DNA from 4 places in the Protofrankia sp. Cas4 genome. Region 4 is predicted to be linked to each of the others. Evidence: riboswitches for the same ligand, from Rfam matches in the RefSeq annotation. Region 4 holds a riboswitch; each other region holds the start of a gene.

Region 1 (7,620 bases), on a different contig from region 4:
CGCCCAACGCGGCGAACTCACCGGCCAGGTCGCGGAAATGACAGCTTTCCCTGGTACAGCCGTACGTCATCGCCGCCGGGTAGAAGAAGACCACCAGCGGACCCTTGGCCAGCAGGCCGGCCAGGTGCAGCACCGCGCCCGTCTCATCGACACCCGACAGATCCCCAACCTGATCCCCGACATCCATGCGGCAATCCTCACCTAATCACGGGATGAAACGTATGACATACTACCGGATCGGAGATCGGGATGCGCCTGCCGTACGGATCTCAAGATCCAATTGGCGGCAAAAGGTCGTCAACACTGTTGACTAAAAACACCCGGAAACAGGGCGTAGATCAAGAAGCGGAATTTCGATCGCGCCAGTCATCAAGGGGCACTGTCGTGGGATGCGAGCCCGCGCCGGATCGCAGGTAGCGATACCAGACAAGCGCTGCCGGACGAACACGCGGATCGTCGGCGAGGCTGGCCCGCACGAGATTCACGCCGGTGCGGTCCAGCACACCGTCGACGGCGTCGGCGGCGACGTCGGAAGTGGCCACTCGGCCGGGCACGAGGATGCGGGCGATGAACAAACCGAGCTTGAACAAATCGGAACTGATGGACTGCGGCTCGTATCGACGCGGGGGCCGCACAGCAACGCCCGCCGCGTCTGTCACGCGGTGATGATGGCTGCCTCGTAGCAACCGAAGCCCCCCGAATGCCTGCTGCTATTCGTGACCTTACAGGTCACTATAGTGATCAGAAAAGCAGCATAGCCCCGAGGCCGGACATGTCGTCCACGTGACCGCACGATTGGGGGCACGGTGGGAACGCGGTGTGGGCACCATGATGGCACAGGCCGCGGCGGCCACGCCCGAAATGTTCCGGACGCGGCCTGTGCCGCATAGCCGCGGACCCGGTCCTGCCGCGTGCCGATCCCAGCCGGAATCAGATCTCACCCAGGATCCGCAGGCTGCTCCGATCCGCCGAATGCCTGCCGTGATCCGCCGAGGGGTTCGGCCTGCTCCTCGCCCGCGGCCTCGGTGCTCCGCTGGTCCTCGGCGGTCGCCTGCTCGGCCCCGCCCTCGGCCTGCGCCGACTGGCCGACCCCCGCTGCGACGCCGACGAGTTCCCGCAGGCGGGCCTCGACGTAGGGCTCGGTGTAATGCGACCTGTCCGCGATCCGCCGCACGAGATCGTTGACGCTGGAAGCGGCTTCGAGATCAGCGGTGCTGACCTGGACGAACTGGTCGAGAATCTGGTGCCGGATCTCCTGCCAGTTCTGCCGCAGATACTGCTCCACCTGCTGCGCCTGCTGCTGCTCCATTCGATCACCTCCACATCGAGATGTCATTTACAGGCATAAATCTATGCCACCCACACCAGGAGTCAACCGGAAATCATGATGGTCCTGCCGCCAAACGCAGAATGATGCAAAAATACGGAGACGGGGTCGATGTCGACCGCAGCATAATTTACCTGGAAAAGCCTTGTTATTATTTGTGCTCCTGACATGCCAGTGGGTCACGAAGCCGTTCAAATGCATCCCGACGGATGCGCTGAAATCCGCTGCTCTCCGCGACAATACAGACAGAATCTGATGACCTATCCGGTAATGGGACCTACGCGGTGAAAGAGAACAGCGCAGCGCGGGTCCGCGCCCCGACCACGCCATCGGCCGCAAGTCCGTGCCGGCGTTGGTATGCCTTCACCGTATTTGTGGTATGTGGCCCGAACTTTCCGTCCGCCACGACAGGGTAGCCACGTCCGGTCAGCGCTCGCTGAATCTGGCGCACGCCGGGACGCCCGCGGTGGGTGTAGCGGACTTCCCGCGCTCGGGGCACCGGATCGGCGACCCGTCGTGCCGGCGCCACGTCGGCCGCAGCGGTCCGGTCCGGCGTAGTGACCGGTGTAACCGGTGTACTGACCGGCCCAGTAGGACCACCTGGGCCGGTGGGATCGGCCTGGTAAGTGCCTGTCGCGCCATCACCAGCTGCCTCGGTGGCGGCTGCCGCAGCCCGCCCGAGGTACACGCGGTAGGACCCGTTGGTGTACGTGCTCCATGCTCCGATGCCCTGCATGTCGCACACCCGTTTGGCGGCCTGGGCGTTGATGGCTGGATCGAACAGATCTGCCCCGCCGACCCAGCCCGCATGCGCCCGCATGTTGATCTGCCACAGTCCCCGGGAATCCTCGCCATTGGGGTTGTGCGCGTTCGCGTTGCCGCCGGACTCGGCCAGCGCGACCGCGACCCAGGTCTGCAGCGGCTTCCCGTCGCAACCGCCAAGTCCCGCCTTCCTGCCGGCACCGGCGATGGAAGCGTCGGGAACAGGTGTCGCAGCGACAGAACTCGTGCCGGGCGCAGGCGCCGTACCGGCACCGGGCGATGCGGTGGGGTTCGCGCTCGCCGGACCCGCGGTCAGCATCATTCCCGCCGTCGCGCCGATGACACCGGCGGTGGCAGCCACCGCGCCGCGATTGTACTGGGACTGCTTTCTGTGCCTTCCCCTGGTCATTATCAGATATCTCACTTCAGTATCGTCGATCGGCTCATGGGCGCCGCGCGGACGCACCCGTCACAGCCAAGCTGGCGGAATGCCCACGGTGGGGCACGCGGCAGCCCGGCCATGACGGGTCGCATGTCTGTTAACAGTCGAGCCAGGTCACCCCAGGCGGCCAACGAGATAACTCGTGGAATAAATCTTCTGAAGCCGGACGACGGTTCCGCTGTGGGGAGCGGCCCACATCATGTCGGCCCCGGCGTAAATCGCCACGTGATGGATGTTTCCGGGCTGCCCGAAGAAGATGAGATCACCGGGTTGCTTGGCATCCCGCGATATCTTCTGCGACGCCGCGTACTGGGCGTCGGTCACTCGCGGCACGCTCCGGCCGAGCTGTTTGTAGATGTACTGGACAAGCCCGGAACAATCAAAGGAGTTCGGACCCTGGGCGCCCCACACGTATGGCTTGCCCGCCTGCTTCGATGCCAAATAGACGATCTTCTCACCGAGACTGGCAGTGGACGCCGCGGAACCGTCCTGCTGCGACGATGCACTGTCCGGCGGTGCCGAGAGGCCGCCAGTCTGGGCCGACACCGAACCAGCAGCCGACGCCGAACCAGCGGCCGACGCCGGGTCGGACGCCGAGGGCGAATCGGACGCCGAGGGCGCGGTCCCGGCGTCACCGGCAGCGGTGTCACCGGCCCAGGTCTGCGCAGTGGCAGTGGTGGCAGTGGTGGCAGTGGTCGAGCCGGCCGGACTGTCAGCCCCGGCGTCGTTCGCCAGTGCGGGGGCCGCAAAAGCGGTCAGAGCGACGGTCCCGGTGGCCGCGGCGGCAACCACCGCACGTGCGGACCGGCGGCGGAAGCTGGACCTGGCGGTCGGTGCACGGTGGCGACCGTGTCCGGACGGAACCCCGTCAGCAGAATCTGCACACGCCTGATATGCAGGCAACAATGATCCTTCCCGTACGCCTGCGAGGTTAGCTGTCGGGTTCGGGCCGGGAAGCCCGGTCAGCGCGGAGATCCGCGGCCGACTTCACCCCGAGGACGGCGCCACAAGGGCGACGTCCGCCAAGTCCTGGTTCCCCCGCTGCTGCCCTGGTGATTACTAGAAGGGAACACCGGACCGAGGGCAGAACTCGGCGTTCGGCCCGGTGTTGCTGAGAGCCCGGCCACGGTAGCGAACTACACGCTGTGACCGCAAGGGCCATTTTCCGCGAATCTCGACGCATGTCGACTACTATGCGTGTCAATCATCCGGCCGGCCGGTCAGAGAAATCAGATCAACACCGCTGGCAGTGGATCGAGCGCGGCGGCAGAGTACCGACATACATTGGCCGCCAGAGCACGCACGGTGATACCGATGAGGAAACAGGCCAATCGACGGGGTACGTCTTGTCTCATCTGGCAGGGGTTCTGGCAGGGGTTCTGGCATCGTCTTCGGTCGAATCCTTACCATCGGTCCCGGCCGCCAACACGGCGTCGCCGAAAAGGAGTCAGCGATGACGGCTGTGCAACAGTTGGTCGAGCATGCGTTGGCGGAGGTCGGCTACGCCGGGGATGGCCACAATCACACGAAGTACGGTCACCACGATCTGGTCCTGGGCGCGAGCCCATGGCCTGGTCGTCGAACGCACCGGCAATAATATTGCCACGGTCGAAGGTAACGTCGGAAACGATCAGGTACTACGCAGAACCTGGCTGGCCGGCGGTATACTCATCGTTGGATGCGTGAACTGGCAGTCGATGTTCAGCGGTGGCCCGCGCTTCCCGCTCGCCCCCCAGAATTCGCCGAACCGGTTCGCCTACTTCCCGACGAGCGCGCGCGGGTCCCTCGACCAGGGCGAGTCAGGGGTGTTCCCGGATCTGCGCCACCCGGTCACGACCGCTCAGAACGCGCTCAACATCGCTACGGGCCGGGAGGGCGATAATCGCCTGTTCTCCCCGGACGGCGCCTTCGGCCCGCTGACGGAAAAAGCGTTCCGTGATTTCCAGGAATTCTGCCGGTTGAACGACCCGGCGGTGGCAGTCACCGGTGTGGTCGACCGGACGACCTGGCGTCTTCTCGACTATTTCCTCGACATCAAAGGTCGGTGAACCGACGCCTACGCGATCTTTCGAGGTTTGTGCGATCGACAAGGACTCTTCCGTCGCACAAACCTCGAAAAATCATCTAGCCGGCCGGCAGACGCTAGCCGGCAGACGCTACGATCGTCATGACGCGCTCGCATGGTTGTCGAGGTGACGGCGGACCACACGACGGGCGATCGCCCAGCGGTGGGTCTCCGACGGCCCGTCATAGATACGGAACGGGCGGACCTCGCGCAGGAAGCGCGAGAGCAGCACATCCCCGGAGATACCGAGGGAACCACAGATCTGCAGCGAACGGTCGACGACCCGCCAGACGGCCTCGGCGGTGAACGTCTTCGCCACCGCGGTCGACTGAGCCCCGGAGCGACCCTGGTCGAGTTCCCAGCATGCCTGCAGGACCAGCCCGCGGGACGCCGCGATATCAATCTCATTATCCGCGATCATCGCCTGGACCATGCCCAGCTCCGCCAGCCGGGAACCGAACAGCCGCCGGTCCGCCGCCCGGGCCACGGCGATATCCTGGGCCCGGGCGGCGATCCCCAGCCAACGCATGCAGTGGGTCGTCCGCGCCGGCCCGAGGCGAACCTGGGCATAGTCGAAACCCTTGTCCACCTCGCCGAGAACCGCGTCGTGCGGCACCAGGCAGCCGTCGAACAGCATCTCGCAATGACCGCCGTACAGGCTCTCGTCGAGGGTCTCGACATGACGGACGATCTTCATTCCGGGGTTGTCCGCGTCGACGAGGAACATCGTCGCTCCACCGCGGTGACCCGGTTCGCCCGATGTGCGGGCCATGCAGATCGCATATGCGGCACCGTCCGCGCCGGTGATGAACCACTTACGGCCGTCGATCCGCCAGCCGCCCGGCTCCTTTGCAGCGCGCGTGGTCAGAGCGGTCGGATCCGACCCCGCTCCGGGCGCGGGCTCGGTCATCGCGAAGCAGGACCGCACCTCGCCCGTTGCCAACGGCCGCAGATACCGCTCCTTCTGCTCAGCCGTCGCGATGGCCTCCAGCATGTGCATGTTGCCCTCGTCGGGGGCGGCGATGTTCAGTGCCAGCGGGCCGAACAGCGAGTAGCCCGCCGCCTCGAAGACGGGTGCGCGTCCGCGCATGTCCAGGCCGTGCCCGCCGAACTGCGCCGGCACGTGCGGGGCGAAGAGCCCCGCGTCCTTCGCCGCCTGCTGTAGCCGCGCCCGCATCGCGTCACCGCCGCGCGCGGCCACGCCTGCGAACGCCTCCTCCTCGGGGACGACGACGCTGCGCACGAACTCGGCAGTGCGTCTGGCGAGTTCACTGACCACCGGGTCATGGCCAAGATCAATGGACACGTGAACCTCCTTCATACCGGCCGGCGTCGCCCAAAGGAGACCCGCCGCGGATCTGGCCGAGAATCGTCAGTTTTCCGTCAGCAAAGCAGGCCGGTCGACTCGTGCACAAGGAACAGGCGCCACTGAAGATCAAATCGCGAACGAGGCTCGTCAACATTGTTGACTATCATGTGTGCACGCGGACGGCCCGAACCAACTCGCACTCCGCGCCCACCGACGGCGGGCCCGGTCGGGCCGGATCAGTCCAGATGGTAGATGCGGGCGGCGTTGTCGTGCAGGATCTTGCGCAGCGCGTCGCCGGGCAGCTGCGCGAACGCCTCCGCGACGAACAGGTCCGGCCGGATCGCCGCGCTCGCCGGGCCGGGCGACATGCTCGTCGGGTGCGGGAAGTCGGTCTCGTAGAGGAAGTTGTCGGCTCCGAGAAGTTCGATCGCCTGCAGGGCGGTCTCCCGCTCGAACCAGAAACAGCCGAAGATCTGGCGCTGGAAGTACTCGCTGGGCAGCAGGTCGTATTCGGGGTGTTCGATCGGGACGCCGCAGTTCCTCCACTGCCAGTCCAAAGCGGCGAGGGCGTAGGGGAGCCAGCCGATTCCGCTCTCGACCGAGACGAAATTCAGCCTCGGGAAGCGGTGGCAGATCCCGGCACAGATGACGGTCGCGATGGCGCGGGCGTTGCCCATGAAGAAGGAAACCCCGACCGAGGCGTAGTTCGCGTGGATCCCGTTACCCGGGAAGTTCTTCTCGATCAGGGACAGGTCGCCCGATGCGATGTGGAAGTTCACCGGAACGCCGAGATCCTGGGCGGTCGCCCAGATCGGGTCCCAGTGCGGATCACCGAGCAGCGGAAGACCGAAGAAGTCGGTCTCCTGAGCCATGATCACGCCCCGATGCCCCATCGCGACTGTTCGTTCGATCTCAGCGACGCTCGCCGCCAGATCCCAGAAGGGCAGCGCCGCCATGGGCAGCAGCCGGGACGGGTCCGCGCTCGCCCAGTCGGTCTGATAGTCGTTGTACGCCTGGATGCAGCGCACCATCAATTCGGGATCCTTGAGTCCGAGGAACCTCCCGGTACCGAACCCCGCCACGTTGGGATACAGCACCTGCGCCCAGATCCCGTACTCGTCCATTTTGCGCAGCCGATCGGGGGCGTTCCACAGCGCCGGGTCGACGTCGGCGAGGCGCCGGGGATGCTTCGGCGGGAACTCCGCCCAACCGGCCATCGCTCCGCCCGCGGTGGCCGACAGGCGCGCGTCGCCGAAATACCACGCCTCCTCCTGGAGGTCGTCATCCCAGCGGACGTGCGGAACCAGATCACCCCACTTCGCCGTGGAGATCCGCGACGTCCACAGATCAGCGGGTTCGATCACATGGGTATCCGCGTCGATCACTCTGATGCCATCGGTCACTGCCGTCCCGGCCATGACGCCGCTCCCCTCGAGGTCTTCGGGAGACGCCGGATGTCACGACGCGCGTCCCGGCCGCACTCTGATGTGATCTATACCTTATTTCTTATGAGGAAATCCGACAAGCGGTCCCGGAAATGTAGCGCGGACGCGATTTCCTCTCGCCGAACGGAAAGACCGGTCCACATTGCGGCCTCGAACGACTTCGGCTACCGCAGGCACTGGCCCGGCCACCTGGGCGACCCCATCGAGTGCTGCCCAGGCGCCGACCCACGGCGCACGCGTCCGGCTCACGCGGCCCGATCCACCCAGGTA
Region 2 (7,620 bases), on a different contig from region 4:
TGGGAATCGACTACAACATCTTCCTGATGATCAGGGTTCGGGAAGAAGCCGAGAGACTCGGCCCCCGAGCAGGCGCGCGCCGCGGGCTGGCCGTCACCGGCGGCGTCATCACCTCGGCGGGAGTCGTGCTGGCGGCCACCTTCTCGGTACTGTTCATCCTTCCACTGGTGCAGCTCGCGGAGGTGGGCTTTCTGGTGGCGTTCGGAGTGCTGGTCGACACCTTCGTGGTGCGCTCGATCCTCGTGCCCGCGCTGGCGCTCGACATCGGCCCGAAGATCTGGTGGCCGAGCCGCCTGGCAAGGCTGCCTGCGGAGCCGCCGGGAACGGCAGCCGGCACCGATCCCCCCGGTAGCGTAGGTAGCGCCGGCAACGAGGTTCTTGTGGGGCCGCCGGCGGTGCGAAGAGAACCATGATCGCACCGCCTGTCATCCGCCGGCCAGGTCTGAAACAGGGCTAAAACGGGTTCTTACCCGAAGGTCGGAAACTCCGGCCCGAAAACCTGCCGCCACAGGTTGACGGCATCCTCGTGCCGACCCGCCTGCTCCGCCTCAACAGCATCATCAGCGTGGACGCGCGCGAACCGCACCGACTCCGCGAGCGCGTCGCAGTCGTCCCCCTGCAGGTAGGTCGACAGGTCGCCGCCGACCTCCGCCGGGTCGTAGGCGGTGAACCCCTTGTTCTCGACGTGCCGGAAGACCTCCGCCAGCGCCTGCCGAGTGTTCAGCCCGCGGTTGATCAGAACCTTGCCCGCGAGCGCCTCCAGGTGGAACGAACGCAGATGGCTGCCGCAGACCCGATTCCACGCCTTGAGCAGCCGAACCGCCGAAGCGACCCGTGGGCCGGCGTCCGCCATCCAGCTCGCGTGCCGCTCCGGCCGGGTCGGCAGCCAGCCGCCGACGCAGTCGGGCATGACGTAGCCTGCCCGTGGATGGTCGAAGGCAGGCACGAGATGGACGTCCGGCGCCGAGTTGTAGACGATGCGCATGGCCTGGCCACGCGTGCCGATCGTCTGGATGCGCTCGCCACCGATCGCGTTGCGAACGCAGAGCAGCAGGTCACGTGAGTCCCAGCGGAAGCGCTTCCAGGCGCTGTTCGCTGCGCTGAACACCACGAAGATGTCAACCTCGTCCAGCGGGCGGATCATCGTGTCGCGCCCCGCGGAACCGATGGTAGCCACACCGACCAACGGCAGCGCGCAGCGCGGTGGAAAGATCGCCCGTAGGGCCTGCTCGGCGTCGTCCCGACGGGCGTCGATGACCGCGCGGTCGTCGACGTTGAGGCGGATCAGGTCGTCGAGCTTGGCGAAGGCGCGCGCGGTCGTGCCCACCAGCAGGGGACCGGTCATCGCACCTGTGATGGGACCGGTCTGCGGGTTAAACGGACCGGCCCCTGGATCATCCGGGAACAGCGGGTTGTGTGCTCCTGGCCCGGTCTCGTCCGAACGGCGCCAGTGCGGCGGAATGATCAAATGATCATATGTGACCTCAGACCCACGCGGCCGCATCAGGCCTGGCACGTCCGGACTGTCCACGGGTGCGACTTCACGCCGGGTTTCCACGCTCACTCTGAGAACCTCCCAGGCGCCTTCGCGCCAACCGTACGGTCCCCCATCCATGACACGCGCCGATGGCCAACCGACACGGACGCGTGAACTGGGCGGCTGGCTCACACCGTCCCATTCGCGACATCGCATCTATGGTGCCGCATCCTGCAGCGGGGTAAACATCGGGTCCAGTCTGGTTACCCAAAGTCACAGATCCGGTGGAATTACGGAAGTGGTGAGGCAGTGGATGTGACGTTACGGAGGGGGCGGCCGGAACCAGACCCGCCAGCCACCGGACAACACGATGTCCGCGGGCACGAATGCGGTCGCCACGGCCAGGCGCTCACCCGTTCGGTCACCGACACGCACCCGGGCCTCGACGACCACCTGGCCGCGGAACTCCAGCCAGCCGGCCAGCGCCCGCAGGGCCTCGGTCGCGTACCCCCGGCGCCGGTAGGGACGCCCGATGGACACCGACACCAGTGCCCGCCGGTCGACGGCGTCCACCGCCAGCAGACCGACGGCCACCGAGTCCTCACCACGCACCGTCCAGGTCATCACGCCGCGCCCTCCGCCGGCCCGGCGACGCAGATCACGCCGCAACGCATCGGTCGGATCATCGGCGACGTCGACAGCGATCCCCTGCGCCTGGTGCAGGCACGCGCCCGCCAGCACCGGTCCCAGCTCCTCGGCCACGAAGCCGGCGTTCCACACCGTCAGGGGAAGCGCAAGCAACCTCGATGTCGTCAGGGTCGGCCCTTCACCCACGGCGGGCGGGCTCCACGACGCCGAGCAGTCCCCGCTCCCGCAGCAGCACCTCGGTGCGTGCCATCCCCTCGTCGAGGCCGACGCGGGGCGCCCAGCCGGCCAGGTTTCTGATCTTGGCGATCGAGTAGGTGCCCGTTCGGGCCAGCTCAGCCAACGCGAGCGGTCCAAGATCAACATAAACTCGGGGGTGTAGACGCGAGCTCACCCGTCCGGACAACCACCTGCGCCCGACCAGCAGCCGGTCCGCCGAGTCGAGCGCACGAACAAACGCCGCCGGCACCGAGCCCGGCAAGGCCACGCCGGCCATCCGCGCGTATCGGCCGAAGAAGTCGGATGCCGAAACACCCGCCCCACCCGTGACATGCAGGATCTCACCAACCGCCGCCGGGCAGTCCATGACCGCGACGACCGCCGACACCAGATCGTCGACGTGGACGGGGCTCAGGATCCCGCGGCCGGAGTCCACCAGGACGAAGCGGCCGGCCCGCAACAGCAGCAGCGGCCACAGGGTCCATCGACCGGCCCGTGGTCCGTACGCGTCGCCGACCCGTAGCACTGTCACCGCCAGACCGCGGGAGGCTGCGGCCACGGCTGCGTGCTCGGCCGCAGCCAGCGCGTCAGCCCGCGCCAGACCGGTCATGGTGACGGGCACGGCCTCGTCAGCGTCGGCAGGGAAGGAAGGGCCCAGCACACTCACACAGGACATGTGAACAACGCGACCGACGCCGGCGCGGTGGCATGCGTCCAACACGCCAGTGGTGCCGGCTACCGTGATCCTACGCATTTCACTGTCCGCAACCGGTAGCGGCCGGCTCGGCACGCCGGCTCGGACCGCGGCCAGCTCGCCACCGCCACCTGTGCCGACGGCCGCCGCGTGCACGACAAGATCCGCCCCGGTGAGCAGTTTCTCCCAGTCACCGGGATGGGTGACGTCGGCCACGACGATGCCAGGACCACGGCGGACGTCTATCGGCACAACATCGTAGCCGCGTCGGCGGAACTCGTGCACGACCGCGTCCCCGATGAATCCCCCGGCGCCGGTCACCACCGCGCGAGCCACGTCGTCCCCTCTCACCCCTGGGACCTACCCGGCAGATCCCCGATCCCGGTAATCGGCCTTCCCGGAAGATCGCTTCCCGATCCACCGGACTCCCCGCCAAGACGACACCCGGATACCTCAAGGTCTATCAGACAGGCCTAACGTACCGTCACGCCGAGCACGCAGACAGGTCGTTCCGGTCGCACGATATCGACCCTACGTGATCGGAGCCCAAGAGTAACTGGTTTCAGGCACCGGCGGCCGCGACGACTCGGCCGCGGCCACCAGCCCGGTGCAGCGCCGGCATCCACACCTCAACCGCCGACATCTTACTTTAAGTAGCTCTCTAATCGCTCTTACGGCGTCCCGAAATCCTGCGTCCAGTACGTCCCGTAACTGCCCCCGGTGCCGTAACCGACGCCGATCTGCTTCAACGAGCAGTTGAGGATGTTCTCCCGGTGCCCGGAACTGTTCATCCAGCCCGCCATGACCTCGGTCGGAGTGCGCTGCCCAGCGGCGATGTTCTCCGCGGCGATCGAGAACTGGTACCCGGCAGCAGCCATGCGTTGAAAGGGCGTGCGCCCGTCCTGGCTCGTGTGGCTGAAGTAGTTATGCGTCGCCATGTCGTCGCTGTGCGCCTGCGCCGCGGTGGTCAGCCTGGAGTCGACGGTCAGCGCAGCGCAGCCGGCCTTGGCCCGTTCGGCGTTCGTGAGCGCTACCACCTGGGAAGCCGGGTCTGCCGATGTCGGCTCGGTGGCGGTACCCGGCGTAGCCGCTGTAGGAGGAGCGACCGGAGCGACCGGTGCGGCTGTGGCCGCCGGGCCGCCCGCCGTGGCGTCCGCGACCGGTGTGGACCACGGCGGCGAGCTCGGTGGGAGCGACGCCGCCCACGGCCACCCGCCAGGTTTGACAGCGGTGCGCATGTGAACGGTCTCACCAACCGTGCCACGATCGACGGTCTGTGGCGGTACAGACCCCTGCGCGGGATCAACCGGTGACGTCGAGGACACCAGAGCCGGGGACGAAGCCCCAGGACTGGTCGCGGCCGCGGGCCCTCCCCCGTGGACGAGCTGGGCCAGGAGCAACCCGACGGTGGCGAGAACGAAAACGAAGACTGCCAGGACGGCGCCGGACCATCCCTGCCGGGAACGGCGGTGCTTGCGATGTCGAACCATGGAACCTTCCGTGTGGTCGGTCCCCCCCGCGCTATGCCCCCTGCATCCGGGACAAGGGTAGCGAGTACTAGGCACGGTGAGCCATCCCGTATCGCTTTTAACCGAATAATCATGAGCAGATCAGGCCAGTGTGGCGCCACCTCGGATCCACCCGACAACATGCCGTGTCGGACGGGCGACCAACGGCCCTGGCCGGCTGCCCCGGGTGACGCCCAGGAGTGCCCGGCAACAGGGGGCAAACGTCCGCACCCGTCGGACAGACCGGGCCACATGCGGGGCCAGAGTGCCAAAGTGCTGGTAGGACACATCAGGACGGGCAAGTATCCGGACGTGACGCCGTTCAAGACGGGGCCCGTCCAAGGGCAGCGCGCTAACATGACCCATTACGGCGCCAGCGGTCGCGACCAGCGGGATCCCGGGCGTGGGGGCACCAGACGACACGCCCGCATCCGGGTCGGCCGCGAGCATGCCGGCGGCGACCAGGATCGTGTCACCAGGCAGCCAGAAAACGACGAGGATGCCGCTGTCGACGAAGACGAGCGTGAAGATGACGGCATAGAGCACCGCTCCGGACAGGCCATCCACACTCGCACGGTTCGAGCCTGTCTGCCCCCGAAGGCTCGATCATCGTACCCTTCGCGCGACTCCAGTCCGCCGTTCATATCCAAATCGGCCAATTATCGACCTAACGGACACGCAACTCCTACTGCCCACAGGAGCCACAACCATGCCCATCGCCACCCCGGACGTCTACGCACAGATGCTTGACCGGGCCAAGACCGAGGCATTCGCCTACCCGGCGATCAACGTTACGTCGTCGGAGACCCTGAATGCAGCCCTGAAGGGCTTCGCCGATGCCGGCAGCGACGGCATCGTGCAGGTCTCCACCGGCGGTGCCGAGTTCCTCTCCGGCACCCGGGTGAAGAACATGGTCCTCGGCGCGCAAGCACTCGCCGAATTCGCCCACCATGTCGCCAAAGCGTACCCGGTCAATATCGCCCTGCACACCGACCACTGCCCCGCGGACAAACTCGACACCTATCTGCGCCCCCTGCTTGCGATCTCCAAGGACCGGGTTCTCCGCGAAGGGCGGGATCCGCTGTTCCACTCACATATGTGGGATGGATCGGCAGTCGAGCTGGAGGAGAATCTCAAAATTGCCGACGGCCTCCTGATCGAATGCCACCAGGCCAAGATCGTCCTGGAGGTGGAGATCGGTGTCGTCGGCGGCGAGGAGGACGGTGTCGTCGGTGCGATTGACGAGAAACTTTACACCACGCCGACGGACATGTGGCGCACCGCCGAGGTTCTCGGCACCGGCGAACGGGGCCGCTACATGCTCGCCGCAACCTTCGGAAATGTGCACGGTGTATACAAGCCGGGCAATGTGAAACTCCGTCCGGGAATCCTTCGGGACGGGCAGCAGTATGTCGCGCAGCAGCTCGGTCTGCCAGTCGACGCCAAGCCCTTCGACCTGGTGTTTCACGGCGGTAGCGGTTCCGACCTGGCCGAAATCCGCGAGACGCTGGACTACGGCGTTGTCAAGATGAATGTGGACACCGATACCCAGTACGCATACACCCGGCCGATCGCCGACCATGTCTTCAAGAACTACGCCGGCGTACTGAAAGTGGACGGCGAAGTAGGTGTGAAAAAGCAGTACGACCCACGCAGCTACGGCAAGGCAGCCGAGTCCGGTATGGCCGCCCGTGTCGCGCAGGCCTGCGCAGACCTGCGCTCGGCGGGGCGTTCGCTGACCAGCTGACCCATCCGGCCGAAGGAGGCGCGACATCGCTTTTCGCGCCTCCTTCGGCCGCCTGCAAGCAAGCTGAGCGCATGCATGCGCGCGTTAGCAGTCGATCTCGAGGAACGGCAAGAGTGGACAGCGCGATGTGCGCATAGTCACGAACCGCATTCACGGCTTGTTCAGCCACCAGCAATTCTGGTTATGGTCTGCGCCGTGCCCGTCGATACGATGGGGACACGTCGGGCGGCACGCCGAATCCTGCCCTCGCTCGACGAAAACCAAACTTGCGGCAGGAACGGGGGACCCACTTTCGGACGTCGATATCGGGCGTCCTCGGGGTGAAGCCGTGAAAGCGGCCGGGCAGTCCCAGCCCGAATCCGACAGCTCACCTCGCAGGCGTGGGGAAGGGCATTACCAATATGTCCAGTACACGTTCTCGTGGCCGACATCGTGGAGTTCGCCGGGCTCGGATCCGCACCCGGGCCATGGTGGTGACCCCGGCTCTGGTCGCCGCGATCAGTGGCGGCATCGCGATGTCCCAACCGGCCAGCGCCGCCACGACCTGGGAGGGGCTTCGCCAATGCGAGTCCGGCGGTGACTATGGGGCGAACAGCGGCAACGGCTACTACGGCGCTTACCAGTTCTCGCTGGGCACCTGGCAGGGCCTGGGCTTCACCGGCCTGCCCAGCAGCGCGGCCCCCGGCACCCAGGATGCAGCCGCGATCAAGCTCGCCGCCCGCGCCGGCTTCGGCCAGTGGCCTGCCTGCGGCAAGGGCATGGGCGCCGACCAACTCGGGGGCGGCACCAACCCGGCCGGCACCGCAAGTCCCGGCGCATCGGGCACCGGCAGCGGTGACAGCGGTGACAGCAGGGATGCACCGGACACCAGCGCATCGGACTCGAGCTCATCCGACACCGACTCGTCGCAGGCACCCTCGTACGGCAGGAGCGGTTCCTCGCGCTGGCAATGGCGCACGGTGAGCACGGACATCTCGTCGAACTCCGCTGATGCGAGGCCCCTTACCGCCGACCTCGTCGATCAGGTGCGGTCAGACGTTCGGTCGTGGCAGCACCAGATGAACAGTCTTGGCTACAAGATCCAAATTGACGGTCGGTATGGACCTGAGTCGGCCGGCGCGGCCAGCCGCCTGCAGGCCGACAAGGGCCTGGCGGTCGACGGAATCTGTGGGCCGGAGACCTGGGGGATCACCTTCAGCTGAACAGCCGGCAGCTGACGGCCGCGAACTGATATAGACCCCGCGAGGACGAGTCGGGCCGGTCCCACCTGCGTGACAACAAACACAACAGAAAAGCACTACGGCGACCGGCCCGATCACTCGGTGTTACG
Region 3 (7,620 bases), on a different contig from region 4:
CGGCGATCTCACATGCCTACGGGCAGTGGGCGGGCGGTCCCACCACCCAGGGGCGGACGCTGCTGTTCCTCATCACCGGGCTCGCCGCCGCGGGGATCGCCGGCCGGGCGGTCGACGGCCGCTACGTCCTGGTCGACCTGAAGGGTATGGAACCGGGTCGCACGCTGTTCTTCCTGGCCACGGTGACGCTCTTCGTCGCGGTGGCCGCGGGAAAGGTGGTGGGCAACGCCTGGGCGGATCGGTACACCGCCACCGCGTTCGTGCCGTTCCTGTTGGTCATCGGCCTCGGTGCGACCGTTGTCGTGGACAGTCGACTGTTCCGCGGGATCATCGTCGTGTGTGCGTTGCTCGGGCTTGTCGGTGGCTATGGCGACCTGTCCCGCACCCGCACTCAGGCGATGCAGGCCGCGGGCGTGCTCGAACGCATCGGGCGGCCCGGCGACGTGTTGCTGGTCTGCCCGGACCAGCTCGGTCCGGGCCTGTCCCGCACCGTTCCGTCCTGGATGCACGTGTATGTCGTCCCGACCTACCTACCGCCGGACCGCGTTGACTGGACGGACTACGAGACGCGTAACTCGAAGGCGAACGGCGTTGTCCTCGCCGACAGGGCACTCGCGCAGGCCGGCCCCGCCCACACGGTGTTCTTCGCCGGGTCGGGTGCCTACCGGACGTACGAGACCCTGTGTACCCAGGTCCGTGGCCGTCTGCAGGACAGGCGTCCACTGGCCGACGAGGTGATGCGCCAGGGCGAGTCGGCCAGGGTGTGGGAGAACTTCACCCTCCTACGCTTCCAGCCCTGACCTTCATTGGGTTCATTGGGTTCATTGGGATCGATGGCTGGATCGCCGTCGGCGGTGCGATCGTGGTTCTTCGCGCCGTCGGCGGCGGACGTGCGTCCCGCGCAGCCCCCGCGGGGCGGACCAGACCCGCGGGGATGGCGGACGCCGCCGCTACGGACGCTGCCGCTACGCGACATCACCCTCGCCTGGTGTGCCACCCGCATCGTGACCGGTGCCGCGTACGCCCTGGCCCGCTACATCAGCGGCCAGCTCGCCGCGGGACATGACGCGCTGCATCCAACGGTTGCCACGCCGTTCCGGCTGACCGGCCTGCTCGGCTGGGATGCCGGCTGGTACGCAGGTATCGCCGAGCACGGATACGCCGGGGTCGGCGGGCAGGGGCTGCGTTTCTTCCCCCTGCTGCCGCTGCTGGTCCGGGCGGTCGCCGTGGTTCCCGGCCTGGGCGGCCATACCGGCGGCATATTGCTCGTCCTGGTCAACATGATCGCTTTTGTCTTTGTGGCGGCGCTCGCCTGGCTGGCCCGCTCCGAGGGTCTCGACCCGGCGGCAACCTCGCGGGTGGTGTGGCTCGCCTCGTTGGCACCGCCCGCGTTCGTGCTGGTCATGGGCTATACCGAGGCATTGTGGGGGCTGCTGGCCGTTGGTGTGTTCGCGGGCCTGCGGACCCGGCGGTGGGAACTCGCCGCGGTCTGTGGGCTGCTTGCGGGGCTGTGCCGACCGGTCGGCATCCTCCTGGTGGCACCGGCGGCACTCGAGGCCCTTCGCGGGTTGGGGGCAGTCGCGCGCACGGACCGGCTGCGCCGGGCAGCGGCCGTGCTCGCACCCGCAGCCGGCTTCGCGCTCTTTGGGTTGTGGGCGCAGATTGCATATGGTGATGCTCTGCTGCCACTGCGGCTACAACGACAGGAGTCGCTGCACGGCAGCTCGTCGAATCCCGCCGCTGTGCTCTGGGCGGCGGTCCGGGGCATCATCCACGGCCAGGTGGGTACGGGCCTGCACGTGCCATGGTTGGCGCTGTCCGTGGTCCTGCTCGTCGTGATGGCGCGGACGCTGCCGGCGTCCTACACGCTGTGGGCCGCGTTGACGACGGCCGCGGTACTCACTGGCAGTAACCTTGATTCAAGTGAACGGTACGTATATGGAACCTTTCCATACCTTTTTGTCGTGGCCGGGCTCACCCGACGCGACGACGTCCTGCGCATCGTCCTTGCGGTCTGCGCCGCGATGCTGGTGGTGTACGCGTCGCTGGCGTTTCTCGGTCTTTACGTACCATGACGGGTCGTGTCGCTCGGGGTAGACAGGCGGCGTGAACCATCGGGTTCATCACTCTCGTTGTCCACCCTGTCGTTACGGTGGCGTCATGGACGTGGAGTACCAGCGTTTGTATCTGCCGCCTGGCACCGACCGACGCCAGGCGCTGGCGGTGCTCACCCTGCACGCCGAGTTCGGTGACTGGGAACTGGAGCGGCTCCGCCTGCTGCCGGATGGTTCCCGGCGGGTCGTCCTGCGTCGTGCCCGGCGTAAAGGTGGACTTCCCGGATATCTACCGACCTGACCGTCCCGCGAGGTTACCTGGCCACCGCGAGGTTACCTGGCCACGGAGCGCGGATCAGCACCCGGTGTCAAGCACCCGGTGCCAGGTGACCGGGGCCGGTAGGCGGGGCTGTCGGCTGGTCCGAGGGCTGCTCCGGGGGTTGATCTGCGGGTTTGCCGGCAGTCGCCGGCCCGCCGAGGCTGTCGCGCACGGCGGCCAGCTCGGCCCGCACCGCGCGTAGCTCCGTTGCAAGATCATCAGCTTGACGTTCCGCGCGTTCGGCGCGGGCACGGGCATCCGCTCTGCCTTCGACGAGCACCCCCTGGCGTTCGTCCGCCACCCGGTTGGCGTGGTCGAGCCGCCGGTCGGCGTCGGCCTGGATGCGGGCGATTGCGGTGTCGGTGCTCTCCTGTTGGCGAACCAGGTCCAGGCGCAGCCGGTCAGCCTCGGCTCGCGCCTCGGCTGTGGTCCGTTCACCCGCGTCCGCCCGGGCCAGGGCTGCGTCTCTGGCCGCGGTGGCGCCAGCCACGGCCTGGACGGCTTCCTCCCGGGTGTGCGCGAGTGCGGCCGCGGCTTCGCTGCGCGCCGTTGCGACGGCTGCGTCCGCCACCTGACGGGCCTGGCTGATTTCCGCGTTCGCCTGCTGTCGGACCTGCGCGACCCGGGTGTCGGCGTCGCGCCGCACCGCACCGAGGGCCGCTGCGGCTTCGGTCTGGACGGCGTCAAGGGCTGCTCGCGCCTGGTCACGGGCCGCGGCATGCACGTCGCGTTCGGCCTCCAGACCGATCCGTTGCTCGTCGAGTTGGTCCACGGCTGCTACCGCCTCGGCGGCGACCGCTTCGGCCTCGATCCGGGTTGCCTGCGCACCGCGGGCGGCCTGCTCGGCCCGGACCGCCCGGGCGACGGCTTCGGCGACCCGCTCGGCGGCTTCCGCCTCCACCGTCTCGACACGGGCTTCCGTAGCCGCAATATCGCCAAGAGTCGCCATTTCGCGGACGAAACCGTCCAGCGCGCGGGTGAGCCCGGTGGCCAACGCCGTGATCTGTCCCGCCAGCGCGTCGGCTCGTGGACGTGCGCCGCCGGTGAGCCCGGCGGAGGCCGCTGTCGGACTCACCGTCGCGGTGGCGGTGGGTATACCGGCAATGTCCCGCCGCCGACGGTAGGCGGAGAGTCGGTTGTGTGCGGAGTCATCGCAGTACGCGGGCGGCCGTCCAGGCCCGACCGGAGCACTCGGTGGCTGGGCGCACCCCGGGTATGCGCATGTGGCCGGATCGGTCTCGTTGACCACCACACCCTCGGTCATGATAGTGCTCACCGTCCGTTCCAGATTCCGTGAGCGGCCGTCGACCGGGACACGGTCGGCCAGGACACGGTCGACCAGGACAAGGATGCACGAGTGAGCGAACCGTCCGAAGCAGCGGTTACCGGGGTCGCATTGTTCGATCTTGACGGCGTCCTGGTCCGCGGTGACACGTTCACCCGACTGTTGCGTCGCCACCTGTCGCAGTCCCCGTGGCGCACGGCTCTGGTCGTGCCGGTGACGCCCCTGCTGGCGGTGCGCCCGCTCCGCCCGGCCGCGGCACGGATGATCATGAGGCTTGCGCTGCTGGGCTTCGACGCCCCGCGGTTCCGGGCGCGGGCACAGGCGTTCGGCCGGGATCTCGCGGTCGACGGCGGCGTGGCGATACCCGAGGCCGTGGCCACCCTGCGCCGCCATGCCGGCGCGGGTGATCGGGTCGTGGTCGTCACGGCATGTGAACACGATCTCGCCCGTGCGGTTCTCGACGGACTCGGGTTGGGCGAGGTGGAACTGATTTCGTCCCGACTGTCCTGGGGCCGGTTCGGCGTCGGCCGGGGCAGCCTGCACAACTACGGGTCGCGCAAGCCGCGGCAGCTTGCCGCCTACGGGATTGAGCCGCCCTGGGAGCACGCGTACAGCGACTCGCTGGCCGATCTGCCCATGTTGGCGGCTGCCAACCAGGCGATACTGGTCAATCCCGCCGGAAGGGTCGCATGGCGTGCACAGCGGGCGCTCGGCGGGCGGCTGCGGATCGTCCACTGGTGAGGCCCGGTCCGGCGGGAACCCCGGTAGACGGTTGCCAATGGGTAGCAGACCTGCCCTAGCACCTTCTTCTACATGTGTTAACTGGTTCGCGTGGTGCACCCGCCGGATTCGGCTCCCGGCCGCTACTGTCACCCACCGTGACAGCACGATTCCGCGCCGGATGGCGCATGCGTATTGACGGCAGCACCGCAGGCCGGGGGTGGGCGGCGAAAGGTCCACCCGCCTGGCGTCCATCGTCCGGAGCAGGGTTTACCGGCGCCCTTGCACTCGTCATATGCCTGGCCATCTCCGGCCCGGCCACGGCGCTAGCCGCTGTCGGCGGACAGCCGAAAACCACCGATATGGCCGGCATGGCCGGCATGGCGATGCCGAGTCCGGAAGGCACGTCCTACTGGGATGGTGTCGGCGGTGCGGCATTCCATCCGACCGGACAGGTGCGCACCTACTATGTCGGTGCCGATGAGGTCGTCTGGAACTACGCCCCGGACGGGCGCGACGACATCACCGGTCAGGCGTTCGACTCGACAGCGAAGACGTACGTCCAATCCGGACCCGGACGCATCGGAACGAGCTATCTCAAGTGTCTCTACCGCGGCTACACAGACGCGAATTTCACCAGTCTGGCCCCGCGCGCCCCGCAGGATGCGTACCAGGGCTTCCTGGGCCCGGTCATCCGGGCCGAGGTCGGCGACACCATCAAGGTGGTGTTCCGCAACGCCTGCAAGATTTCTGACAGTATGCATCCGCACGGTGTTTTCTACACCAAGGCGAACGAGGGTACGCCCTACGCCGACAACACCTCCGGGGTGGACAAGCTTGACGATGCCGTACCCACCGGAGGCACGCACACCTACACCTGGCTGGTGCCCGACCGGGCGGGCCCGGGCCCACACGACGGTAGTTCGGTCATGTGGATGTACCACTCCCATACCAGCGAGGTCACCGACACCTATGCCGGACTCACCGGCCCGATGGTCATCACAGCCAAGGGGAAGGCGCGGCCGGACGGCAGCCCCGCCGACGTCGACCGTGAGATCTTCACCTTGTTCACAATCACGAACGAGAACTGGAGCCCGTATTTTCAGGAGAACCTCCGCCGTTTTGCCCAGCCGCCGTATCCGTCACAGGACGACAGCAACTTCGTCCGGTCCAACCTGCGGCACGCCATCAACGGCTACGTTTTCGGCAACGAGCCGATGATCACCATCAATAAAGGCGAGCACGTCCGCTGGTACCTGATGAGTATGGGCGGTGAGCAGGACCTGCACACCCCGCACTGGCATGGCAACGACGCGGTCGTGGGCGGAATGCGGATGGATACCGTTCCGCTGCTCCCCGGTACCATGGCAGCGGCCGACATGGTACCCGACAACGTCGGCATCTGGCTTTTTCACTGCCACGTGAACGAGCACATCACCGCCGGCATGCTGACCCGGTACCAGGTCGTGTCCGGCACAGGCACAGGCACAGGCAGCAGTAGCACCGGCGGTACCGGCACCACCGCATCGGCGTCCGGGTCGGGGGCCACAACGATGCCGGTGCCCAAGGGTGCTGTCTCGGCGGGTGAGGGCGGGATAGCCAACCCCCCGTCCGCCGTTCCCGCTGCGTCGGCGGTAGCCGCCATCGTCGTGATGGTCGCCGGCCGCAGGATCGTCCGCCGCCGCCGCAGTCGGACGATGGGCTGACAGCCACACCGTCCACCCCATTGGCATTGGTCATCGCTGGCCAGGCCCGCGCCGTTGCCTCGCAGCGGGCCTGGCCAGCGATATGTCGGGATTCCCCAGTTGTCCGGGCCCGCGTCTCTCGCGGGTCGGGCCTCCTGTGGGCCGTGGCAGCGCTGCGGTCGGACATCCATTGTGCATATTGCCGACACGATACACGGCGCCGTCGACACCGGGTTTTCCGGCGCCGTCGTACAATCACCGCCGGATAGCCACGCAGTCGATCCGCCTGCCCACGTACCGCGTAAGGCGGGGCTTTACCCGACAGGTGGCAGCCCCGTCACAATATCGCCGGCGGGACGAGGCCACAGTAGGGATGAGCGCGAGTACGCGCACGTTACCGGCAGCCGTAGCTGCTATCAACATCGGATACGGACTGTGTGCCTCTTCACGTAACCTTGCATTCTGGGCCGTCGTTGCACGTATGGTCTTCGCCGTGCCTTCGAGAGGAAGGCACGCGTCGGACGGCACGCCGAATCCTGCCCCCGTCCGATGAAAACCAGACCGGTGGCAGGAACGGGGGAACCACTTTCGGACGTCGACGTCAGGCGTCCTCGGGGTGAAGCCGCACATCGCGGCCGGGCACTCCCAGCCCGAATCCGACAGCTCACCTCGCAGGCGTGGGGAAGGACATCTACATGTCCAACGTACGTTCCGGCGACCGTGGAATCAGTCGAATCAAAGCACGGGCCCGGGTATTGATCGCTGTGCCGGCACTTGTTGCCGCCATCGGCGGCGGCAGCGTCGCGCTGTCGCAGCCGGCAAGTGCGGCCCCGTCCGCGGACGGGGCGCTGGCCGCCATTTCGAAGTGCGAATCCGGTGGCAACCCGAGCGTTGTCAACTCGATCGGCGCCGGCGGACTGTTCCAGTTCCTGCCCGGTACCTGGCACGGTGTCGGCGGGTCCGGCCTGCCGCAGAATGCCAGCGCCTCCGAGCAGTGGATGCGTGCGCGGATGCTGTACGCGCAGCAGGGCACCAGCCCCTGGTACGCCTCGAAGCACTGCTGGGCCGGAAAGGCCTAACAGGCTCGACGGCCAAAGGGCGTGCGATCATGTTCTTCTCGCACGCCCGGCGGCCTCAAGCGGTCTCGACGGCGCCCGGGGGGAGATTCTGCCAAATGGGATCTCCCCCCGGCCGGTCGCGTTGCCGGTCAGGAATGTTTTCCAGCCGCCTGGCCGTGCGGCGGTCTGGTCCGCTCAAGCTCCAACGCGATGTCGATGAGATCAACCCGCTCGAGGGTGTCGATCTGATCGACATCGATCCAGGCGGCCTGGTCGGTGGAACCGCCAATCTCATGCCGAAGCACGCCGCCGACCACCCGGGCCGTGTAGATGATCCGCACGGTGTGATGGTCGACTGTGCCGCCGGTGCCGCGCGGAAAACATCTGCGCATCGAGTCCACACCCAGCAGTGATTCGATCACGACGTCGTACCCGGTTTCCTCCTCGACTTCACGTACTGCCGCGGCCAGCGGATCCTCGCCGTGATCGATGCCGCCTC
Region 4 (7,620 bases):
TACGCCCGACCCCGTGGTGCTTGCCGCCACCGCCCGCCAGGCCGTCCACGGTCTGCGGGTCACGGCGCTGCGGAGCGTTCTGCTACCGCCTGCTGCGGCTCCTACCGCTCCCACCGCTCCCACCGCTCCTACCGCTCCCACGGCTTCACCGCTGCCCCTGCCGCTGCCGGCAGCACGCGGTCCGGTGGGGGGGTCGGGCTGGGTGATACCGACGATCGGGATGATTTCGCGCGGCTTCAACCCCACGGCCGGCTCCGGGCGTCACCTCGGGCTTGACATCGCCGCGCCGCTGGGTAGTCCCATCATGGCCGCGGCTGCCGGGTATGTCCTCTACGCCGGGCCGGCATCCGGTTTTGGAAACGAAATCGTGCTTCAGCACGGGGATGGTGTCGAGACCGTTTACGGTCATATGAGGGTATTCACGATCCGAGAGGGAACGGTTGCTGCCGGTCAGCAGATCGCCCTGGTCGGGAACGAAGGCCGGTCAACGGGCCCTCATCTGCACCTCGAGGTGCACGTCGGCGAACGGCCGGTGGATCCGCTGGTGTGGCTTCGTGAGCACGGCGTCCCGATCTGATGATCTTCCGGTCGTCGGTGCGGGTGTCGGTCCGCGCCGCTCGCCCCGTCGACATGCGTGGGGGTAGCTGTAACAGGCGAGGCGAGTCGTGGCACGCTGATGAGGCGATGACCACACCATCCCCACGCCGGTTCTCCACCCGCACCCGCGCCGCACTCGCGGTGGAGAAGCTTGCGTCCTCGGCCTCCCGCCGGCTGGGACGCGGATCAGGCGAGATGATCGGCGGCAAGCTGGCGCTCCAAGTGTCCCCGCAGATTCTCACCGAGGTCGCGGCCGGCCGGCTGGCGGCATGCGTCAGCGGAACCAACGGCAAGACAACGACCACCCGGCTGTTGGCCCGCGCGCTGGGCACCCTCGGCCCGGTGAAGAGCAACAGCGGTGGCGCGAACATGGCGCCGGGAGTGCTCGCCGCGCTGTCCCGGCCGCCCTTTGACGCGACCGCCGCGCTCGAGGTGGACGAAATCTGGCTGCCCAAGGTTGCCAGGCAGATCCTTCCCCGGGCCGTTGTACTGCTCAACATCAGCCGGGACCAGCTCGACCGGTCCAACGAGACCCGACGGATCGCGAGCCTCTGGCGTGAGCTTGGGGCGGATCTGCCTGACGCGACAGTGGTCGCCAACGTCGACGATCCGCTCGTGGTCTGGGCGGCGTCCAGTTGGGCGAACCAGACCTGGGTCTCGGCCGGGCAGAACTGGACGGCGGATGCGATGGTGTGCCCGCAGTGCGCCCGGTTGCTCCATCGCAACTCCTCGGGTTGGTGGTGTGACTGCGGGCTGGCCCGCCCGGAACCGCTCGTCGCCGTCATCGGGCCTGGCGAACTGCTGTGGTTCGGCTCCCACGTCAAGGCATCCATCGACCTGCCCGGACGGGTGAACCTCGGCAACGCGGCGATGGCCGCCGCCGCGGCGAGACTCTTCGGGGTCGAGGTCGGCGACGCACTGGGCGCGATGACGGGTCTCGGCGACGTCCAGGGGCGCTATCAGGAGGTCGAGCTCGACGAGAACGGTGTCCGCGGGCGGCTCCTGCTGGCCAAGAACCCGGCCGGCTGGGTGGAGATGATGGAACTGCTCAACACGGCGCCCGCGCGGCCGGTGATCATCGATTTCAACTCGCAGACCGCTGACGGCCGTGATCCGTCCTGGATATGGGATGTCCCGTTCGAGCGGCTCGCGGGCCGGCAGGTCCTGGTCACCGGTGAGCGCAAGGAGGATATGAGCGTTCGCCTGGCCTACGCCGAGGTGCCGCACACCGTCCACCCGGATGCCGAAAGCGCGGCGTCCACGGTTGCCCAGGAGGGGACCGTGGACGTTGTCGCCAACTACACCGCCTTCCGTGACATCCTGGGGCGGGTTGCCCCGGTGAGGACGAGCAGATGACCAGGATGGCAATGTGATCACCGAGTCGGCGACCCGGATCGCCCTGATCTACCCGGAGCTGCTCGGGACCTACGGTGACGGCGGCAACGCGATCGTGTTGGCGCAGCGGCTGCGTTGGCGCGGACTACCGGCCGAGGTGATCGATATTCCGGCTGGCGAGCCGGTGCCCGGCAGCTGTGACATCTACCTGCTCGGCGGCGGCGAGGACGAACCGCAGGTACTGGCCGCCGAAGGATTGCGCAGGAGCACCGCGCTGCTGCGAGCGGTCAACGAAGGTGCGGTCGTTCTCGCGGTCTGCGCCGGCTACCAGGTGATCGGCGCCTCGTTTCCCACCGGCGACGGCCAGGTCCATGACGGACTCGGCCTGGTGGATGTGGAGACCCGTCGGTCGTTCGACCCGGCGGACCAGCCGGCGCCACCCCGCGCGGTCGGTGACGTCGTGGTGGAACCAGCATCCGATCTCGGCCTTCCGGTCCTGCTCGGGTACGAGAACCACGCCGGGCGGACGCGGAGGCTGCCTGGCGGGCAGGGCAGGCCGCTCGGCGTCGTACGCAAGGGTGTTGGTAACGGCACCGCGGATCAGACCGACGGCATCGTGGACGACCACGTGCTCGGTACGTATCTCCACGGTCCGGTGCTCGCGCAGAACCCCGCACTTGCCGATCTGCTGCTGTCCTGGGTACACGGCCCGCTGCCGGAGCTGTTCGGCCCGCCTGAGGCGGAGATTCTGCGTCAGGCGCGCCTGCGTGCCCTCGACGTCGCGGCTTGAAGCCTGTTACGGCTGTGGCGCCCCGGATCGGGTGGGGGGGCGCTGGTCGGGCGGCGGAACGCCGGCACGGTCACGTTCGGCGAGCGCCGCATTGAAGCGGCCGAGAAGCATCCCGAAGCTGTTGCGTTCGTCTTTCTCCCAGCTGCCCACCAGGTTGCTGATGCTCGCTACCCGCGCTTGCCGGGTGACGACGTAGCGCTCGCGTCCGCATGCGCTCAGGGTCACCAGGCTGGCCCGGCGATCGGTGGGGTCGGTGGCGCGTTCCACCAGGCCCTCGGCTGCCAGCGCGGCTACCTGGCGGCTCACCGTCGAGATGTCGAGAGCGAACACCGCACCGAGGGTCGTCAGCCGTAGCGCACCGTGATCGTACAGGTGGCTGAGCAGGAGATAGGCGGAGCGGTCGAGGGCCGCTCCGGACTCGTCTGTGATGGCTGTGCGGAACCGCTCGGCCCGGCGGCCGAGCACGGCCAGCTCATGTTCGATCTTCTCAAGCGCCTGGTGATCGAGTGTCTGTTCATCGTCCACGTCGGCCTCATCCCTACGCCGTGTCCGCCGCCGGTGGCGTCACAGAACCTTGTGGATACACCATTGGGACGAACCAGGTGGCGCCGGGTCACCGTAGCGGATCTCCGGATCTCCGGATCCCCGGGCCGGCCGCCGGGGTACGGGCCAGATCGCCGGTGCGGTGCCCGACTCGTGCACGCCACACGGCGAATCTGCCGAATCGGGCGGCGTCTGTGTGGTTCGGTTGGCTCGTGGTATCGAATCCGCTCAAAGTCGGGAAAGCGCTGTGGACCAAGAACCGTCGACGGACGCTGATCGTCGTAGCCGTGGTCGTGGTTGCCTTCGCCTATACGCACCGCTCACCCACGGTGAAGACCGAGCGCGCTGCGATTCCGGCGGGCTACGCGTCGGCAGGCCGTGAGCTTGCGGTACATGCCGCCCCTAAGCCCAGGCAGCCGGTGCCGTTGGTCCTCGTTCTAGCTGACGACGGCAGCGACATGGCGGCGATCGAGAAGGCCAGCAACGCGTCGGCGCTTGCAGATCGCCAGAAGTTCGCCCTGGTGTACCCGGAGGCGGTGGCCAGCAGCTGGCAGGTCAACGGCCCGGATGCGCAGTACCTGCGGGACGTGGTCCGCTACGTCGCTCAGGAGCGATCGAACATCGACATGTCCCGGATCTACATCTGGGGCGAGGGAGAAGGCGGTCGCATGGCCCTTACGGTCGCCTGCAGCTCGCTTGACTCCGCGCAGAAGCCACTGTTTGCGGCGGTCGGGGCGGTGAACACGGTCGGACCGGCGCCCGCGTGCCCTTCGCAGGTTCATGTCAAGCTGCTGCCCCAGAAATGGGACGAAGCCACGACCGCTGCTTTGTGGACGTTTTCGAAAGATATCAGGGGCTAGAGCGACCGAAGGCCGCGCGCTGATGGCTCGTTTCGCGCGGCTGGTGGTTCCAGGATCTCCAGAGATCCTGGAACCACCAGCTCTGTCTCTGGGCACGCTTCGTGTCATCACCGGATTGACTTCCCGCCGGCCGGCTCAGCCGGGGGGGTGGCGCGGCCGGCCGGCGGGAGTTCTGGACTCCCACCGGCCGAGCGCACTGTGGGGGGGGTTCAGTGCGCAAGGCCAGCGGAAGCCCGCGTTCCGCCGGGCATTACGAGCCGGGGGGGTTGGCTCGCTCCGACCAGCGGAAGTCCTTGGAGACATCCAGTTGTGGTTTGGGGCCGCCAGATCAGCGCCGATTTCGACAGCACCGACCTGGCGGCGAGGTTCACGCGTAACCGGAGGGGGAGGACACGCGGAACCCGATTGTGTTTTGAAGGAGCGGTAACCGTTTCACATGACCGGGATGGACGCTGCTGTCGCCGGTACCGACATACGAGCCGACCTACCAGGCTCCTTGGCCCCCGAGAGGGCGTTGGGACTGTGATTGCACGCTAGCTGACGCGGCCGACCGAGTACGACGTGGTCCAGATAGCCTCGAGTTTGACAACGTCACCTGATTTTGGGGCTACCCACATCTTGCCATCACCGGCGTAGATGCCCATGTGGTAAATGTTACCAGGTGTACCGAAGAAAATCAGGTCGCCGGGCTGTTTGTTGTACTGCGATACTCGGGTTGTTGCCTCGTATTGAGCTTCCGCCGTGCGAGGAAGGCTGCGCCCCAGCTGTTTGAAGACATACTGAACCAGGCCGGAGCAGTCGAATGCGTAAGGTCCCTCTGCACCGTACACGTAGGGCTTACCGGCCTGTTGTGCCGCCAGATAAACAGCCCGTAGACCGAGGGAGCCTGCGGATATCGTCGCATCGATCGTACTCGGTGATATCGTGCTGGCCCCGCTGGAGCCGGATGCCTGAAGAACGCTACGAGCCACCGATCGAGGTGCCTGTGCCGGGACTGCCGGGGCTGGACCAGGCATCACAGTCATCGTACCGATGTTCGAGGAGTGCGCCGACTGCAGGGCGTCGGTGCCGTCGAAGATAGCCGTGATCTGTGTCGTGGTGAGAATCTTGGCTGTGTAGCTGGCGAAGCCCTGTTCGTTGGTGTACAGGTGCTTGAATGTCGCCCAGCCGTCAGGCAGCTTCACCTGAACCTTGATGAGCTGGTTCGGCAGCGGCGCGTGGGTCGTTCCGTCCTCGAGGGCGAAGCCCATGTCGATGGGCTGGTCGGCCTGCACGGAGACGTCCGGATTGGTGACCTTCAGCGCGACAGCCGACTTCGGGTGCAGGTCGGCCTGATCGATCACCTGGCTTGTGATGGAGCCGGGGCCGACCGAGGTGGCCGGGTTGATGACCGACGTGCGCAGGCCTGCGAGGGACGCCTGGCTTCCGAACTGCGATCCTAGCGTGACCCGCGAGCTGACCGAGGTTTCGTCCATACCGGTGTCGGTCGGGGCGCAGCCGGCGAGCGCGACACCGGACACGGCAACCGTGCCGGTTGTCATCGCGGCTACCGCGGCCCGGGCTCGGACGCGACTTGTTCCCGACGGTGGAGCCGGCGCGCGGTGCCTGCCACGGGCTGAGCGCCCGGTCATGTCGGCAGGCGGTCGCAGAGACGACGTCGTTGCCGATCTCGTTGGCGACTTTGTCGGCGACGACGAATATGACCATGTTGCCGGATCAAGCTGCACATCGGGCGCAGACAAGGCTGTGATCCTTCCCGTTCGCCTGCGAGGTGAGCTGTCGGGTTCGGGCTGGGCTGCCCGGTGGGCCGTGCGACCGTCGCACAGCTCGCTTAACCCCTAGGACTGCACCGCGGATCGGTGTCGTCCGGTGGAGGATGGGTCCCCCGCTCCTGCCCTGGTGACGACTCGGAGGGGACACCGGGACCGTGGGCAGGATTCGGCGTTCGGCCCGGTGTTGTCGTGACGTCGGGGTGAGACTAGTTCAAAAGGATGGTGCCAGTAAACACTAGTCCCTCACAACTACGGCGAGTGCTCACAGAAGTGACCATATCGGCTCCTCCCATCCTCCATGCCGACCAGCTCGCCACCATGCCCTGACCTGTTGGTCCGGGCGGCAGGCCGCCTGGCTGAGGCGCCCGATGCCGTGACCCACAGGATCCGGAAGATGACATTACGCCATAGCGACGACAGTCTGGCGGCGGGGGGCACTCGAGTGCCGATAGTTATCTTTCGTTGCCATGTAGTAGTGAAAATTGTCGCCTTGGTAGAGTCATCCGATCACGGATAGTGTCGATCGCTATGAGATGTCTCGCTCCTGCATCCCGCGGGGGCGCATCCCGCGTGAGCCACACGGCCCGCCCGGGGCTGTGACGGCCCGGGGCTGTGACGGCCCGGGGTCAGTGGCGGCGGGCGCGGGTCGCGCGGCGGGAGAGCAGGCCGGCGGTCTCCAGGACGTGCAGTTCGACCGCGAGTTGGTGAACCTCGGCAGGCAGGGAGCGGTAATGGCCGGACAGGGCTTCGACGGCGGCCTGCGCGCGGTCCGCGAGATCGTCCAGGGCCCGCTGATGAGTGCGCATCTGCGCCCGCTCATCCTGAATCGCGCGAACCGTGTCCTCCTGCCACCGCCGGGTACGCATCAGGTGCTCGCTGGCGTCCGCGGCCTGGCGCTCAGCATCCTCCAGCCGCCCGAGGAGCTGATCAAGTTGGTCCAACCTTGTTACCAGCTCCGCGATAAGATCATTGCGAACCGGGTACGTCGGTTTGGTCATCGGACCGCGTCGTGCACGTCGTGGGCCATGTCACGGATGTCGTCCCGTGTGCTGAGGCACGTCAGGTCGTGGGCGCGGCGGGGGATGTGACCGTTGTCATGCAGGTCCGTTGCAAGGGTCAGCACGGGGTGTGATCGCAGTCCTAGCCGTCTGCCGTTGGCCGGCCGCTGGGACGGCGGCTGACGGTGGGTTCCCGCGCGAAGGGCCGACACAGCCGATTACGGTAGCCGACGCCGTGGTCTTCGTGAATCCCGTCGTCGGGTGATATATCGGAACTGCATAGTCGTAAATAGCTATCAAAGCGAGACGGTAGTCCTGATGGGTCGCTGTCCTCAGGAGCGGTAGGGCCGAACGGGAGGACGGCAGGGCGCTCCGGTGGTATCCACCCAGCGGCCGGACCTGACCCGCAGCGCCCCTGGCGATAGTCCGAACGGGTGATACCCACGCCCTGCGATGGCCGCACGACGGGGTCTGGTACGTCCGTAATCCACCTGGATTTGCTCGGTTCGGGGCACCGATCTACTCTCGCCTCTCCGCGGCAGCCGGTACCCCGACTCAGGTTGCCCGGGGCCTGTGGCCGGGCGAGCGGTATCATGATCGTATGACCTTCGGCCGGCGGGGTTCCTCTTCACCGTACCGGGTTCACGGGTGAGGGGGTCGGTTGCAGTGACCTGATCCCGATGATTCACCGGGCATAATAGACTACACCATCGGCTTGATGCGTG

What was found. A riboswitch is a leader RNA that binds a small molecule or an ion and turns the genes downstream of it on or off. The one in region 4 is predicted to bind cyclic di-AMP.
Region 1: linked by a shared signal. The riboswitch ahead of U9979_RS12820 (C40 family peptidase) and the one ahead of U9979_RS24005 (C40 family peptidase) in region 4 are both predicted to bind cyclic di-AMP.
Region 2: linked by a shared signal. The riboswitch ahead of U9979_RS03390 (transglycosylase family protein) and the one ahead of U9979_RS24005 (C40 family peptidase) in region 4 are both predicted to bind cyclic di-AMP.
Region 3: linked by a shared signal. The riboswitch ahead of U9979_RS12185 (transglycosylase family protein) and the one ahead of U9979_RS24005 (C40 family peptidase) in region 4 are both predicted to bind cyclic di-AMP.

Annotation. Positions count from the first base shown of each region.
Region 1 is NZ_CAUVXL010000137.1:3,564-11,183, forward strand. It holds gene U9979_RS12800 (peroxiredoxin) at 1-187, opposite strand, end outside; gene U9979_RS12805 (hypothetical protein) at 339-659, opposite strand; gene U9979_RS12810 (hypothetical protein) at 938-1,309, opposite strand; gene U9979_RS12815 (peptidoglycan-binding protein) at 1,605-2,450, opposite strand; gene U9979_RS12820 (C40 family peptidase) at 2,646-3,323, opposite strand; cyclic di-AMP (ydaO/yuaA leader) riboswitch at 3,438-3,596, opposite strand; gene U9979_RS12825 (peptidoglycan-binding domain-containing protein) at 4,043-4,579, shown strand; gene U9979_RS12830 (acyl-CoA dehydrogenase family protein) at 4,697-5,902, opposite strand; gene U9979_RS12835 (amidohydrolase family protein) at 6,142-7,323, opposite strand.
Region 2 is NZ_CAUVXL010000032.1:3,001-10,620, reverse strand. It holds gene U9979_RS03425 (MMPL family transporter) at 1-413, shown strand, start outside; gene U9979_RS03420 (nucleotidyltransferase) at 467-1,564, opposite strand; gene U9979_RS03415 (GNAT family N-acetyltransferase) at 1,799-2,311, opposite strand; gene U9979_RS03410 (NAD(P)-dependent oxidoreductase) at 2,304-3,386, opposite strand; gene U9979_RS03405 (CAP domain-containing protein) at 3,707-4,525, opposite strand; gene U9979_RS03400 (hypothetical protein) at 4,646-5,089, opposite strand; gene fbaA (class II fructose-bisphosphate aldolase) at 5,253-6,290, shown strand; cyclic di-AMP (ydaO/yuaA leader) riboswitch at 6,514-6,686, shown strand; gene U9979_RS03390 (transglycosylase family protein) at 6,758-7,492, shown strand.
Region 3 is NZ_CAUVXL010000130.1:41-7,660, reverse strand. It holds gene U9979_RS12215 (glycosyltransferase family 39 protein) at 1-800, shown strand, start outside; gene U9979_RS12210 (hypothetical protein) at 834-2,075, shown strand; gene U9979_RS12205 (DUF5703 family protein) at 2,161-2,355, shown strand; gene U9979_RS12200 (hypothetical protein) at 2,423-3,649, opposite strand; gene U9979_RS12195 (haloacid dehalogenase-like hydrolase) at 3,731-4,399, shown strand; gene U9979_RS12190 (multicopper oxidase domain-containing protein) at 4,567-6,084, shown strand; cyclic di-AMP (ydaO/yuaA leader) riboswitch at 6,581-6,756, shown strand; gene U9979_RS12185 (transglycosylase family protein) at 6,759-7,142, shown strand; partial or broken gene U9979_RS12180 (NUDIX hydrolase) at 7,271-7,620, opposite strand, start outside.
Region 4 is NZ_CAUVXL010000264.1:24,265-31,884, reverse strand. It holds gene U9979_RS24030 (M23 family metallopeptidase) at 1-577, shown strand, start outside; gene U9979_RS24025 (MurT ligase domain-containing protein) at 685-1,953, shown strand; gene U9979_RS24020 (glutamine amidotransferase) at 1,967-2,722, shown strand; gene U9979_RS24015 (MarR family winged helix-turn-helix transcriptional regulator) at 2,729-3,247, opposite strand; gene U9979_RS24010 (plasmid partitioning protein) at 3,553-4,125, shown strand; gene U9979_RS24005 (C40 family peptidase) at 4,659-5,666, opposite strand; cyclic di-AMP (ydaO/yuaA leader) riboswitch at 5,873-6,043, opposite strand; gene U9979_RS24000 (hypothetical protein) at 6,524-6,895, opposite strand.